DNA from 4 places in the Shewanella sp. SG44-2 genome. Region 4 is predicted to be linked to each of the others. Evidence: predicted binding sites of a transcription regulator. Region 4 holds the regulator's gene; each other region holds the start of a gene.
The links. Region 4 encodes FliA, which starts transcription of late flagellar genes. Its sites were predicted from a motif close to CTAAAGNTNNNNNNNNNNNNGCCGATA; they were not measured.
Positions count from the first base shown of each region.

Region 1: H5181_RS05110 (DUF5610 domain-containing protein) is a predicted target of FliA. The motif match lies at 1,531-1,557, and genes of this name have one in related genera.
Region 2: H5181_RS18440 (VC2046/SO_2500 family protein) is a predicted target of FliA. The motif match lies at 1,817-1,843, and genes of this name have one in related genera.
Region 3: pomA (flagellar motor protein PomA) is a predicted target of FliA. The motif match lies at 1,033-1,059, and genes of this name have one in related genera.

Region 1 covers NZ_JACJEU010000005.1:1,323-4,508, forward strand. Annotated here, with positions in the region: gene H5181_RS05105 (ferredoxin--NADP reductase) at 1-734, opposite strand, end outside; gene H5181_RS05110 (DUF5610 domain-containing protein) at 878-1,495, opposite strand; gene H5181_RS05115 (FMN-binding glutamate synthase family protein) at 1,702-3,186, shown strand, end outside.
Region 2 covers NZ_JACJEU010000035.1:28,703-31,888, forward strand. Annotated here, with positions in the region: gene H5181_RS18420 (PLP-dependent cysteine synthase family protein) at 1-1,032, opposite strand, end outside; tRNA gene H5181_RS18425 (tRNA-Tyr) at 1,380-1,464, opposite strand; tRNA gene H5181_RS18430 (tRNA-Tyr) at 1,495-1,579, opposite strand; tRNA gene H5181_RS18435 (tRNA-Tyr) at 1,668-1,752, opposite strand; gene H5181_RS18440 (VC2046/SO_2500 family protein) at 1,878-2,366, shown strand; gene H5181_RS18445 (hypothetical protein) at 3,093-3,186, shown strand, end outside.
Region 3 covers NZ_JACJEU010000016.1:50,842-54,027, forward strand. Annotated here, with positions in the region: gene ispA ((2E,6E)-farnesyl diphosphate synthase) at 1-626, opposite strand, end outside; gene xseB (exodeoxyribonuclease VII small subunit) at 666-902, opposite strand; gene pomA (flagellar motor protein PomA) at 1,242-2,009, shown strand; gene H5181_RS13040 (flagellar motor protein MotB) at 2,013-2,939, shown strand.
Region 4 covers NZ_JACJEU010000021.1:50,489-53,674, forward strand. Annotated here, with positions in the region: gene H5181_RS14780 (chemotaxis protein CheA) at 1-70, opposite strand, end outside; gene H5181_RS14785 (protein phosphatase CheZ) at 86-823, opposite strand; gene cheY (chemotaxis response regulator CheY) at 837-1,220, opposite strand; gene H5181_RS14795 (RNA polymerase sigma factor FliA) at 1,265-1,984, opposite strand; gene H5181_RS14800 (MinD/ParA family protein) at 1,977-2,858, opposite strand; gene flhF (flagellar biosynthesis protein FlhF) at 2,863-3,186, opposite strand, start outside.

The sequences.
Region 1 (3,186 bases), on a different contig from region 4:
ACCGTAATTTGCCCTGGCGCTCGTCGAAGATTTTTTGCTAAGCCTTTTTCAACCAAAGCGGTTTGCGCATCACTTATCATTCCAGGGTTACCACAAATCATCACTTGAGAATGTTCTGCATTAATCCCTAAGCCTGCTTTCTGTTCAATTAATCCGCTGCTAATACCATCAGGAATGCGACATGATAAGCCTTCGGGATAATCTTCACGGGTCACAATTGGAATAAACACAAACTGAAGAGGATGTTGGCTAATAAACTGTTTAATCGTTTCTAAATAAGCTAAATCTTCACCAAGCCTTACACCATAAACTAACACGACTTTTTCAAAGCGTTGCCATGGCTCATCGGTTGCAAGCATAGAGATAAATGGACCCACTGCAGTGCCTGTCGCTAACAGCCATAAGTGCTTGCCTTGCAATGCCCCTTTAGGCACTTCATCTAAAGTCATAAAACCGGTCGCTTTAGGCGTGACTTGAATGGTATCACCAGGGCTTAATGCTTTTAGATCTGGAGATAACTGACCATCCTCTACCGCAACAGCCAGCACTTCGACATAATCAGTCCCTGGTGGATTGACAAGCGAATACGCCCGCGCGACACGTTTATCATCACGCATTTGGCTGAGCTTAATAAACTGACCTGCGATAAAAGGTTCGACATCGGCTTTGATACGCAACGAGAATAATTTATCATTCCAATCAATGCGTTTTAGCACGGTACCGGTAATCCACATGACTTTGTTCCTTTTAGACTGGCCTATGTATCTACTATAATACCAATCTATACAGATATTTGCTTAATTAAAAGCCTTCCAGATTTATATCTATAGCGAATAATCTAACGCTATTAATTCGCTTAAAAAGAACAGAGCTAAGTTTACGTAGTTGATGAATCTTGCTTTGCTGAATTAGCATCTAAGCGGTCTTGCTGAAACTGAGCAAGTTTTTGTTGTATGAGTTCATAGGTTTGATCAACACCAGCAGCAATATCACCGTCTAAGACTTTTAGCCCAGATAAGATATCGCTAGCCTCTTTAAAACCTTGATCAATAGCATCGCCAATTTTCACCATAAAACTGCTAACTTGCTCATCAAATCCCATGGATTTATTTTGTTGCTGATGTGTCGAGAAAAAATTTGTGGCAAAGCTGACAATACGATCGGCAGTCGCTTCAGGAGAGTAATCCACTCCACTTTCAATACTCTTTTGGACTGAGTTCTCCCCTAGCGTTGGCGCAAGCTCTTCATTAATGGCTTCAATCGCGGCACGATAAAGTAATGCCATAGACTTATCACCCGCAGCAATACTGACCTCTTCTTGCGCCGCTAAAATCGAATTATTCATCATTTGTCGACTTAGCTGATTGCTGGTTAACTTAGGCTCAACCGGCGTATTTTTTTCAGCTTGGTGGGTTGATGAAGTTTGCGGTGTATTGACTATTTTATTGTCACGCAGTGGACTCGCATTACTGCTATTTGATTGTTTAATTTCCATGATATTAGCTCACATACAATGACCGATAGCTTAATTATCGACCAAAATACACATTTCTAAAGCCATACATTAAAACAATTAAGAAAAATTTATTTATATTACGTTTACTAAAAAATAGCTTGTTGATTAACATCACCAATTTAACTTGCCCAAATGAACATCTGCTAATATGGTAATCAGATTGATAGCCAGATAGGAATAACAACATGCCGCAACAACATTGGTTTATGTGGGGAATAGATATTTTTTCCGGTCTTTTCTTAGTGTTATTTTGGTTATTATTGATCGCTGTAATTTACATGTTTATCGCTGACAAACTGCAAACAAAACAAGCCATACGACACAACTATCCTGTTATCGGTCGTTTTCGATATATATTTGAAAAACAAGGTGAGTTTTTTAGACAATACTTTTTTTCTCAAGATCGCGAAGAACTGCCGTTTAATCGAGCCGAACGCAGTTGGGTATATCGTGCAGCTAAAAATGTTGACCGAACAATTGCGTTTGGGTCGACACAAGTTCTGGATAAACCGGGTGCGGTAATGTTCATGAACTCAGCATTCCCCGTCAGTGATCATGACACTCACCAAACCATCGCAGTAACCATTGGTCCTGAATGTAAACACCCTTACACAACTGATAAAATTTGCCATATCTCGGCAATGAGCTTTGGAGCCTTGTCTCGTCCAGCCGTTACAGCACTATCCCATGGCGCAGCAAAAGCAGGTTGTTGGCTCAATACTGGTGAGGGAGGGTTAAGCCCTTATCATCTCAAAGGACATTGTGATTTAGTTTTTCAGATAGGTACCGCTAAATACGGAGTGCGTAACGAGCATGGTCATTTAGATCCACAAAAACTGACCGATATTGCCGCTCATTCTGAAGTAAAAATGTTTGAAATTAAATTAAGCCAAGGTGCGAAGCCTGGAAAAGGAGGCATTTTACCGGCGATAAAAGTCACCGAAGAAATAGCAACCATTCGCGGTATTCCAGCAGGGCAAGACTCCATAAGCCCCAATGGCCATATTGAATTACATAATGTTGCTGACATTATCGATATGATCAATCAAGTAAGAGATATCACCGGAAAACCAACCGGTATTAAAGCGGTATTAGGTGATATGTCTTGGGTTACTGAATTCCTCGATGAAATTGAACGTCGTGGTATTGAATATGCGCCAGACTTTTTTACCTTAGACAGTTCCGATGGTGGTACGGGCGCAGCCCCCCAAGCTTTAATGGATAATGTCGGCTTACCACTGCGCCAAAGTTTACCGTTACTGGTTGATTTACTGAATGAACGCGGCTTTAAACAACGCATTAAGGTTATTGCGACCGGTAAAATGATCATGCCGTCATACGTGGCATGGGCATTAGCCACTGGCGCCGACTTTATCGCCTCAGCTCGCGGAAACATGTTTGCCTTAGGTTGTATTCAATCGCTACAGTGCAACCGAGACACCTGCCCAACCGGTATAACCACTCATAATATACGATTGCAAAAAGGCTTAGATCCAAAAGATAAATCTGCACGAGTCGCAAACTACAATCATTTCTTACATTACGATTTAACCATGATCGCACATTCATGTGGTGTAACCGACCCGAGATACTTAACCCGCCATCATGCCCGAATAGTACAATCCACAGGTGTAGCTGTAACTCTCGATAAACATTACCGATACATGCAA
Region 2 (3,186 bases), on a different contig from region 4:
GGCGAGTTTTTCTCGGTAGTGTTCAAAACAGCCAATATTGTCTTCTATCCATTGTGGGTTGTAATAGGTATCAAGATAGCGCTCACCCGCATCACAAATTAAGGTCACAATAGAACCTGTTCGACCTTCGTTACGCATTTGTGTTGCTAACAGCAACGCCCCATATAAGTTAGTACCAGTAGATGCGCCTGTTTTACGCCCTATGAGTTGCTCTAACCACTGAATCGTTGCGATTGAGGCGGCATCAGGGATCTTAATCATGCAGTCAACTACACCAGCAATAAATGACGGTTCAACACGTGGCCGACCAATTCCCTCTATTTTACTGCTCTTTTCGCTAATAATGCTCGCGTCACCATTGTGAAAGTAATCGTAGAATACAGAATTTTCGGGGTCGACGACGCACAACTGCGTTTGTTGCTGCTGATAACGAATATAGCGGCCAATGGTAGCGCTGGTGCCACCAGTACCAGGACTCATTACAATCCAGCTTGGAATAGGATGGGGCTCTTTTTCCATTTGGATAAATATAGAATCAGCAATATTGTTATTACCTCGCCAATCGGTGGCTCGCTCAGCATACGTAAATTGGTCCATATAATGGCCTTGCAACTCAGCGGCTAATTTTTCTGATTCAGCATACATTTGACTACCATTATCGACAAAATGACATCGCGCACCATAAAATTCAATTTGTTGAATCTTCTTTTTAGCAGTCGTTTTTGGCATTACAGCGATAAAGGGCAATCCAAGTAATCGCGCAAAATAGGCTTCAGATACAGCGGTGCTCCCAGATGAAGACTCAATAATGGGAGTGTCTTTTTTTATCCAGCCATTACATAGCGCATACAGAAATAGTGATCGAGCTAAACGATGTTTTAAGCTACCTGTTGGATGAGTACTTTCGTCTTTTAAATAAATGTCTATACCATCAAGTTGCGGAAGATCTAATTTTATAAGATGTGTATCTGCGGAACGTTGATAATCGGCTTCTATTTTTGCGATGGCCTGATTGACCCAAGTAGATGACATGCAATAATACTCGTTATTCCAAAAAGGAATAAATAATAACTAAAATGTAAAGTTAAGAGTAGTGTTTATCGCTATCAGCTAACATATATTTTAAAAAATGCTGATGTTGAGTTGCATTGATAAAAATAGGTGGAAGAACGAGGTAGTATGGAAAATGATTTTGTGAGAAATACCAATGAATTAAAAGGATAACATAAGGTTTACAGGTTGTATTAGTGGGTTTGTTTTTTGTAACAAAGAAAAGGTTGTTTGTAGAATATAAACGAGGATTTTGGGTCAGATGAATCAATAAGAATAACATTCGGTAATTAAACTAAGCAGTAATAAACTAAGCTCGAGATGTAAAATGGTGGAGGGAGAAGGATTCGAACCTTCGAAGGCTGAGCCGTCAGATTTACAGTCTGATCCCTTTGGCCACTCGGGAACCCCTCCACAGCAAGATAAATAAGATTAAAAGAAAGATGGTGGAGGGAGAAGGATTCGAACCTTCGAAGGCTGAGCCGTCAGATTTACAGTCTGATCCCTTTGGCCACTCGGGAACCCCTCCACATATTTTCTTTTTTCTTACTATCTTTTTACATTCTAACTATTTACATCTTTAACACTTTTAAATTTACACTTTGTAGCAACGCAAATGGTGGAGGGAGAAGGATTCGAACCTTCGAAGGCTGAGCCGTCAGATTTACAGTCTGATCCCTTTGGCCACTCGGGAACCCCTCCTCAATTGCGGTCGCCATAGTAGTCAGAAACCTTTTATATGTAAAGTACATAATTGAATATTTTACTAAAGTTTATGACTGTTTGGTCGATAAAATAGCATCGAGCAGTAGTGGTGATGTTTTTATATGCAAATTGAGTCAACATTAGTCAATGAGTTACAAATAGGGAGCCGATTAAACGTTGCGATTGAAAACAATCGTCGCGGTGAATTTGGTTTGCTGTTGGCTATGCTGTCAATTGATGCTCGCGATATGGCTCAATTTCAATTAGATAATGATGTAGAGAGCACACAAAAACTGCGACAACGATTTTCTGTACCTCAACCTCAATTATTAGTCGATGATATTTCTGTTCACCCAGACACTATCGATAACGCGATGATATTTCAGCAACAAGGTGCACGTCAGTTTCAACTTCAACAAGCATTAACGCCCGAAGCATTAGTGATTAGAGGTTCTCAATCAGATTCTATGGTTGAAGTATTAAGTAACTGCGACTACCTAACTAAAAATAAAGCGATTAATGCCTACCAACAACATACCCCGTTAGAAGATATGCACTTTTTAGAACAATTGAGCACGCAACGTAAGATATCTAGAATTTTATCAAATTAAGATCGCAGAAAAACGCATGTAAACCTAAAAAAGTGCAAGTGATAACTTAATGATTTTTAAAGTATAATATAAGATTCAAAAAATAACTCTCAACGACCAGCTAATAAATGTGAGTAATAAGCAGATCTGGATCAAAAAGGACCATCGCCAACAAACATATATTCAATAATCACCTCGAAAGAATGAATGTTCTGGTGCATAAAAACATCACGTTTTAACCCTTTTTGAAGTCTGAACTATACTCAGTAGCAGAGTAATAACAGTGTAAGGTTCCTCATAAAATAATTTTTTGTTTTATGTTCTATACGCAACAATTTTTCTGATTATTTTGGTATTCGGTTGGGGCGTATATCCCAATTATTTGACATTGTAGTGACGAACTAAAGCTGATGCTCTATTTGCTGAAGATGATGCAATACCAATCGAACTAAATTAAGCGTTCAGAGATTGAGCTGGAGCAATTAGCACTTACTAGCCGATGTTACAGGAGCTAGGTGTTCTTACTTCAAAACTGACTACACGGTAAGGTTAAAATCGTTTATCTTTGAATTAACATGTTGATATGATGATAACCGGTTGCATTTTTTCCCCTTGCCCTACAAACTCTGATCTCACCTTAATCGGATTACTGTAACCCTAAATCGAAATCATAATTTTTAAGTTCCGTAAAACAATAAGTTCCGTGAAACAAAATGAGATATCGTTATTCTCAATTAAGGAGCAATAATGGGATTTTTACTACTTTTCTCAATGAGTGTTATCAATTACTGTTTGAAGCGCCTTCTAATCGCGACAGGAATGTTCTCTTTCATGCTTTCTA
Region 3 (3,186 bases), on a different contig from region 4:
GCATATTTCATCATTAATTTGTAATGCTCATCGGGTACGTCAGCAGCAATTAAGGCAAGCTCAACCGCACAACTGATTAACGCTCCGGTTTTTTTATTATGTAATTCGGTTAATCGGTCTAAATTTATACTGTGATCTGTTGCACTCAAATCAATCGCTTGCCCACCACACATACCTTGATAGCCTGATGCTTTCGCGAGTACTCTGACCATCGCCAGTTGTTGCTTCGGATGTAAGTCATTACAAGGGGCTGTGATAATTTCAAAAGCCAATGTTTGCAATGCATCACCGGCTAAAATAGCGGTGGCTTCGTCAAATGCAATATGCACAGTAGGTTGGCCACGACGAAGAGCATCGTTATCCATTGCCGGTAAGTCATCGTGTATTAACGAATAGGCATGAATACACTCAATGGCAGCAGCGGCTTTATCAAGTGCATTGATGTTAACACCTAACATGTCACCTACACTGTAGACCAAAAATGGTCTTATGCGTTTCCCGCCCAATAGCGCGCCATGCAGCATCGCTGCTTTTAAATCTGGTGCAGCGTCATCAAGCAGCGTTAAATGTTGGTTAAGAATTCCATTAACGCGATTTTGGTATGTTGTTATTGCTTCAGCTAACACGTATCAATACCTATTATTCAATACACACTATGTTGACGATTATTCACTTTCTACAGTGAACGACGCTAATTCGGCATCATCTTCATTTAATAAGATAGAGACTTTTTGCTGTGCTTGCTCAAGTTTGGCTTGGCTTTGACGAACTAACTTAATGCCGCGCTCAAACTGTTTAAGTGCATCATCCAGCGACACTTCACCTTGCTCCAAATGAGCAACAATGGTTTCAAGTTCAGTTAATGATTGTTCAAAACTGAGATTTTCAGGTTTTTTAGCCACGAGTTATATTCCTTTCATTCAGCGTGTGACAAGGTATATCAGCCCAGCGTATCGGTCAAATACAGTCGCTGGTTATTTGCTCAACAGCACGCTTTGTTATTGAATTTTGTTTAGAATGTACAAAAACAAGCTAAACTTGAGCCAAGTTTGTCCGATAACAAGTCATGATTTAACATTACTAGCGAAAAATAGTATTGAAACTTTTGCTGTAATACATAACGATGGGCATTGTTATCAACACAAAATGCTGACGGATTATTCGGGTCGTATAACGTGCGCTAACAGCACGGTGGAAGTAGCACAAATACGCAGCGTAATGACTGCGATTGAGGAGAGGTTGTGGATTTAGCTACCCTAATAGGTATTATCGGTGCTTTTGCATTTATTATTGGTGCAATGATCACCAGTGGTGGTATCGGATTATTTATCGATGTACCGTCAATTTTGATTGTTGTGGCAGGCTCTTTATTTGTGGTGATGATGAAATTTAACCTAAAGCAATTTTTAGGTTCAATAAAGATTGGTATGAAAGCCTTCATGTTTAAATTAGATAAGCCTGAAGACTTGATAGAACAAGCTGTCACCATGGCTGATGCTGCCCGTAAGGGCGGTTTTTTAGCATTAGAAGAAGCGGTTATTACCAACACCTTTATGCAAAAAGCCGTTGATATGTTAGTTGATGGCCATGACGGTGATGTGGTGCGCAACGCATTAGAAAAAGACATTGCATTAACTGAAGAACGTCACAAAACCGGGGTGGGTATTTTTAAAGCCATGGGCGATGTGGCACCTGCAATGGGCATGATTGGTACTTTGGTTGGTTTAGTGGCGATGCTATCTAACATGGACGACCCCAAATCCATTGGCCCTTCAATGGCAGTTGCATTGTTAACAACTCTCTATGGTGCGGTGATTGCCAACATGATCGCCATCCCGATGGCGGATAAATTATCATTACGAATGAACGAAGAATTGCTTAATCGTAATTTAATTATGGATGCGGTTTTAGCGATTCAAGATGGGCAGAACCCACGAGTTATTGAAGGATTTTTGAAGAATTATTTGGCTGAAAGTCTGCGAAAAATTGATACAACGGACGGAGAGTAACTCATGGCTAAGGCCAAGTGTGATTGTCCACCCGCTGGCGCCCCTATGTGGCTGGCCACATTTGCAGACTTAATGTCGTTGCTGATGTGTTTCTTCGTGTTGTTGCTAGCGTTCTCTGAAATGGACGTGATGAAGTTTAAACAAATTGCTGGCTCTATGAAGTATGCATTCGGGGTGCAAAATAAAGTTGAAGTGAAAGACATTCCTAAGGGGACGTCTGTTATTGCGCTTGAATTCCGCCCTGGTCGCCCCGATCCCACGCCCATTGAGATCATTAATCAACAAACCAATGAAATGACTCAGCCGACGATAGAATATCAGGCGGGTGAAGAAGACAGTGCTGGTGGTACTCAAAAGCAAAGCGGTGAGCAACGTGGTGGCAATGCAGCCGCAACAGCGCAACAAGAAGCTGAAGCTGTTAAAAAAGACGCAGCCTCTTCGCAAGAAAACATTAATGATCAAGTTAAAAAAATGGCTGAAAAACTCAATGAAGAAATTGTTGATGGTGCCATTGAAATTGAATCTTTAGGCCAACAAATTATTATTCGTATTCGTGAGAAAGGCTCGTTTGCTTCTGGATCAGGTTTTTTACAACCTAAGTTCAAACCGATTGTGCGCTCTATTGGTGAGTTATTAAAAGATGTCCCCGGCATTATTACTGTGTCAGGTCACACTGATGGTGCAGATATCAATAATGAGCTTTACAGTTCAAACTGGGAATTATCAACTCAACGAGCTGTTGCTGTGGCTCATGAGTTAAGAAGAGTCTCTGGTTTTGATGAATCCAGGATGAAAGTAGTTGGAGAGGCATCTAACCGACCATTAGTCGCCAATGATTCCAATGAAAATCAAGCTCGAAACCGTCGTGTTGAAATCTCCATCGAGCAAGGTAAAGCTAAAGAGTCGAATGAAATAATAGTGACTAAATAGTTTGCCATCAAATGTTAAGCGCAATCTCTGTAGATTAACGAGGTTGCGTTTTTTTTGTTCTAGCAATATGGTTTTTAGTCATAAAATGGCTTTTAGCTATCGATATTCACAAGCCGAACACTATCAACTATGTCTCGACCTATGACGAATCACAGATAAACAAAGTGAATATGTTTGGTTAATAGGCATCCTTTGGTATAATCCGCAAATTATTGCATACGCTTTACTCTGCGCTTGATGGCTTAAG
Region 4 (3,186 bases):
GAAGCTCTAAAATCTCGCCAGCTTCAATTAAAAAGTCCTGGAGTATCTCTTCATCAACATCAAAAGACATTAAATTGACTCCTAATTAGAAACCCAGACTTGATAGCAGATCGTCTACTTCATCTTGACCTGTCACCACATCTTCACGCAGTTCAGCATGCATGATGGGACCTTCTGCTTCTATTTTATTTTCGTTTATAGTTGGCGATGATTCGGTAGTATGATCACCGAATACCGTTAGCATTGAGACCAAATTACTTTCTACTTCACGAACCAAATCAATCACTCGACGGATCATCTGCCCCGTCAAATCTTGGAAGTCTTGCGCCATCAAAATTTCATTTAATAACTCGCGAAGACGATTAGAATCATTTTCACTATGTAACATAAACTGCTGAACATCATGACAAAGCGACTTAAACTCACCCATTTCAATGTCACGACGCATCAATTTATCCCACATTGGCGTCACTGATTGTATATTGCTAATGATGGTATCGGCCAAAGGCAGACATTCTTCAACTGCATCCATAGTTTTATTTGCAGCTTGTTCTGTCATGTCGATAACATAATTCAATCTTTCTTTAGCATCTGGTATTTCAGTGTTAGCTAATTCAGATAAACGGTTATCAACTTGAAAATCTTTTAGTGCGCTATGGAGTTGTCGAGTTAGCTTACCGACTTCTTCAAAAAGCTCACGCTGCAATGGCATAGCAAGCTCTCTGATCATTTCATCGGCTTTATCTTGTTGACCCAAGGTAAGCAATTCAACAAGTTCTTGGGCCTGTTCGAGGGTGATTAACCCCGATATTGATGCCTGCATGACTTATCCTTGCTTATGCGAGTCGTTCAAAGATTTTATCTAACTTTTCTTTTAACGTAGCTGCGGTAAAAGGTTTTACTACATAACCATTTACACCAGCTTGCGCGGCAGCAATAATCTGTTCACGCTTAGCTTCTGCAGTTACCATTAGCACAGGTAAATGCTTTAACGAATCATCTGCACGGATTGCTCTAAGTAAGTCAATGCCTTGCATTCCAGGCATATTCCAGTCTGTTACCACAAAATCAAAATCGCCTTTTTGTAACATAGGTAGGGCTGTTGAGCCATCATCTGCTTCTTGGGTATTATTAAATCCCAAATCTCGCAACAAGTTCTTAATGATACGCCTCATTGTTGAAAAATCGTCAACAATAAGAATCTTCATATTCTTGTCCAAGGTTTCCTCCGGTGAGCTGACACTCGTTTGCTCTAGATAAGTTATTATTCTTGTGTCCAATGCTTGAGCTTCGCTTTTAATCTGAGCATTGCCTGACTTAATATCTGGCTTACTCGCGATTCGCTAACCTCAAGGATGGCACCGATTTCTTTTAAATTTAATGCTTCGTCGTAATATAACGACAACACTAATGCATCTCTTTCTGGCAATGTCTTAATTGCTTCAACCAATGCAGATTGGAATTGAATTTCAGCAAGCGAGTCAAAGGTTTCATCTGGTGATTCGTTATCTGTGATTAACACATCTTGCGAAACACCAAGATCTTCTATGCCTATGATTTTACCAACAGAAACATCATTTAAGATATGATGGTACTCATCGAGCGACATATCAAGTTTTTCAGCAATTTCTGTATCGTTGGCATCTCTTCCAAGCAGCTGCCCCAATTCATCAATTGCATGCGCTACTAGACGATTATTACGATGAACTGAGCGCGGAACCCAGTCACCACGGCGAATTTCATCAATCATTGCACCACGAATTCTGATGCCAGCAAAGGTTTCAAACTTAGCCCCTTTACTATTATCAAATTTAGAAGAGGCCTCAAGTAACCCCATCATCCCTGCTTGTAATAAATCATCAAGTTGCACCGATGCTGGTAATCTTGCCAGCATATGATGAGCAATTCTTTTTACCAACGGTGCATACTGTTCAACAATAGACGTTTTGTTATCGAACTGAGTATACGCTGCGGCTTTATTCACTCGTTCTTCCTTCTTGTATCGGTTTACGTTGTACAAGACGTTCAACAAAAAATTCTAAATGACCACCTGGCTGTTGTGGAACTGGCCAAGTCATAATTTTATTGGCTAATCCATGATAAGCAATAGCTGAAGGAGACTTAGGATACGCTTCTACAACTAACTTTTGCTTACGAACAGCTTTACGTAAATTTTCATCAAATGGTATTGTTGCCACTAATTCTAAAGCAACATCTAAAAATCTATCAGTCACTTTACTGAGTTTAGCAAATAATTCCATACCTTCTCGAAGACTACGAACCATATTTGCCACAATTTTGAAGTGGAACACACCATGTTCACGACTTAATATTTTAATTAGCGCATAAGCATCAGTAATTGATGTTGGTTCGTCGCAAACGACTATCAATACATCCTGTGATGCACGAGAAAAACTCAGCACCATGTCCGAAATACCCGCGGCAGTGTCTACAATTAAAATGTCGAACTGAGTGCGCATTTCACTAAATGCACGGATAAGTCCAGCGTGTTGTGCTGGCGATAACTCAACCATCGCTTGAGAACCAGATGTGGCAGGAACAATACCAATACCTTTAGGTCCGCGTACAATGATGTCATCTAATTCGGCATCTCCAGACAAAACATGAGATAAATTTTTCTCAGCACGTATCCCGAGCATGACATCGACGTTGGCTAAACCTAAATCGGCATCAAGCACTAATACGCGTTTGCCTTTTTCAGCTAGTGCTACCGCAGTATTAATTGACACACTGGTTTTGCCCACTCCGCCTTTACCACCGGATACGGCAATTACTTTAACTTTATCGTTATTTGGTTGATTCATCATACGTAAACCACTTGCTTGATCCCGAGTCATATCTTTACTCAAATGCATAGGCTGTGTCATTAGACCACACTGTGTCTTGTGACGATTGTTGTTCTGTTTCATTTAACGCCGCGAGAGCTTTCTTAGCCAACTCTAACGTATCTGCCACTTTCATGTCCTCAGGAACACGTTGACCGTCAGTAACATAGCTCAATGGTAACTCATTTTGAATCAATACGCTCAATGCACCTGCAATTGATACCGATTCATCTAACTTTGTTAAAATCGCACCGGCTAATGGAATTCGTTTAAAATGTTCTACAGCATCTTGTAACACACGACGTTGGCCAGTCGCTGATAAGACTAAATAGCTCCGTAT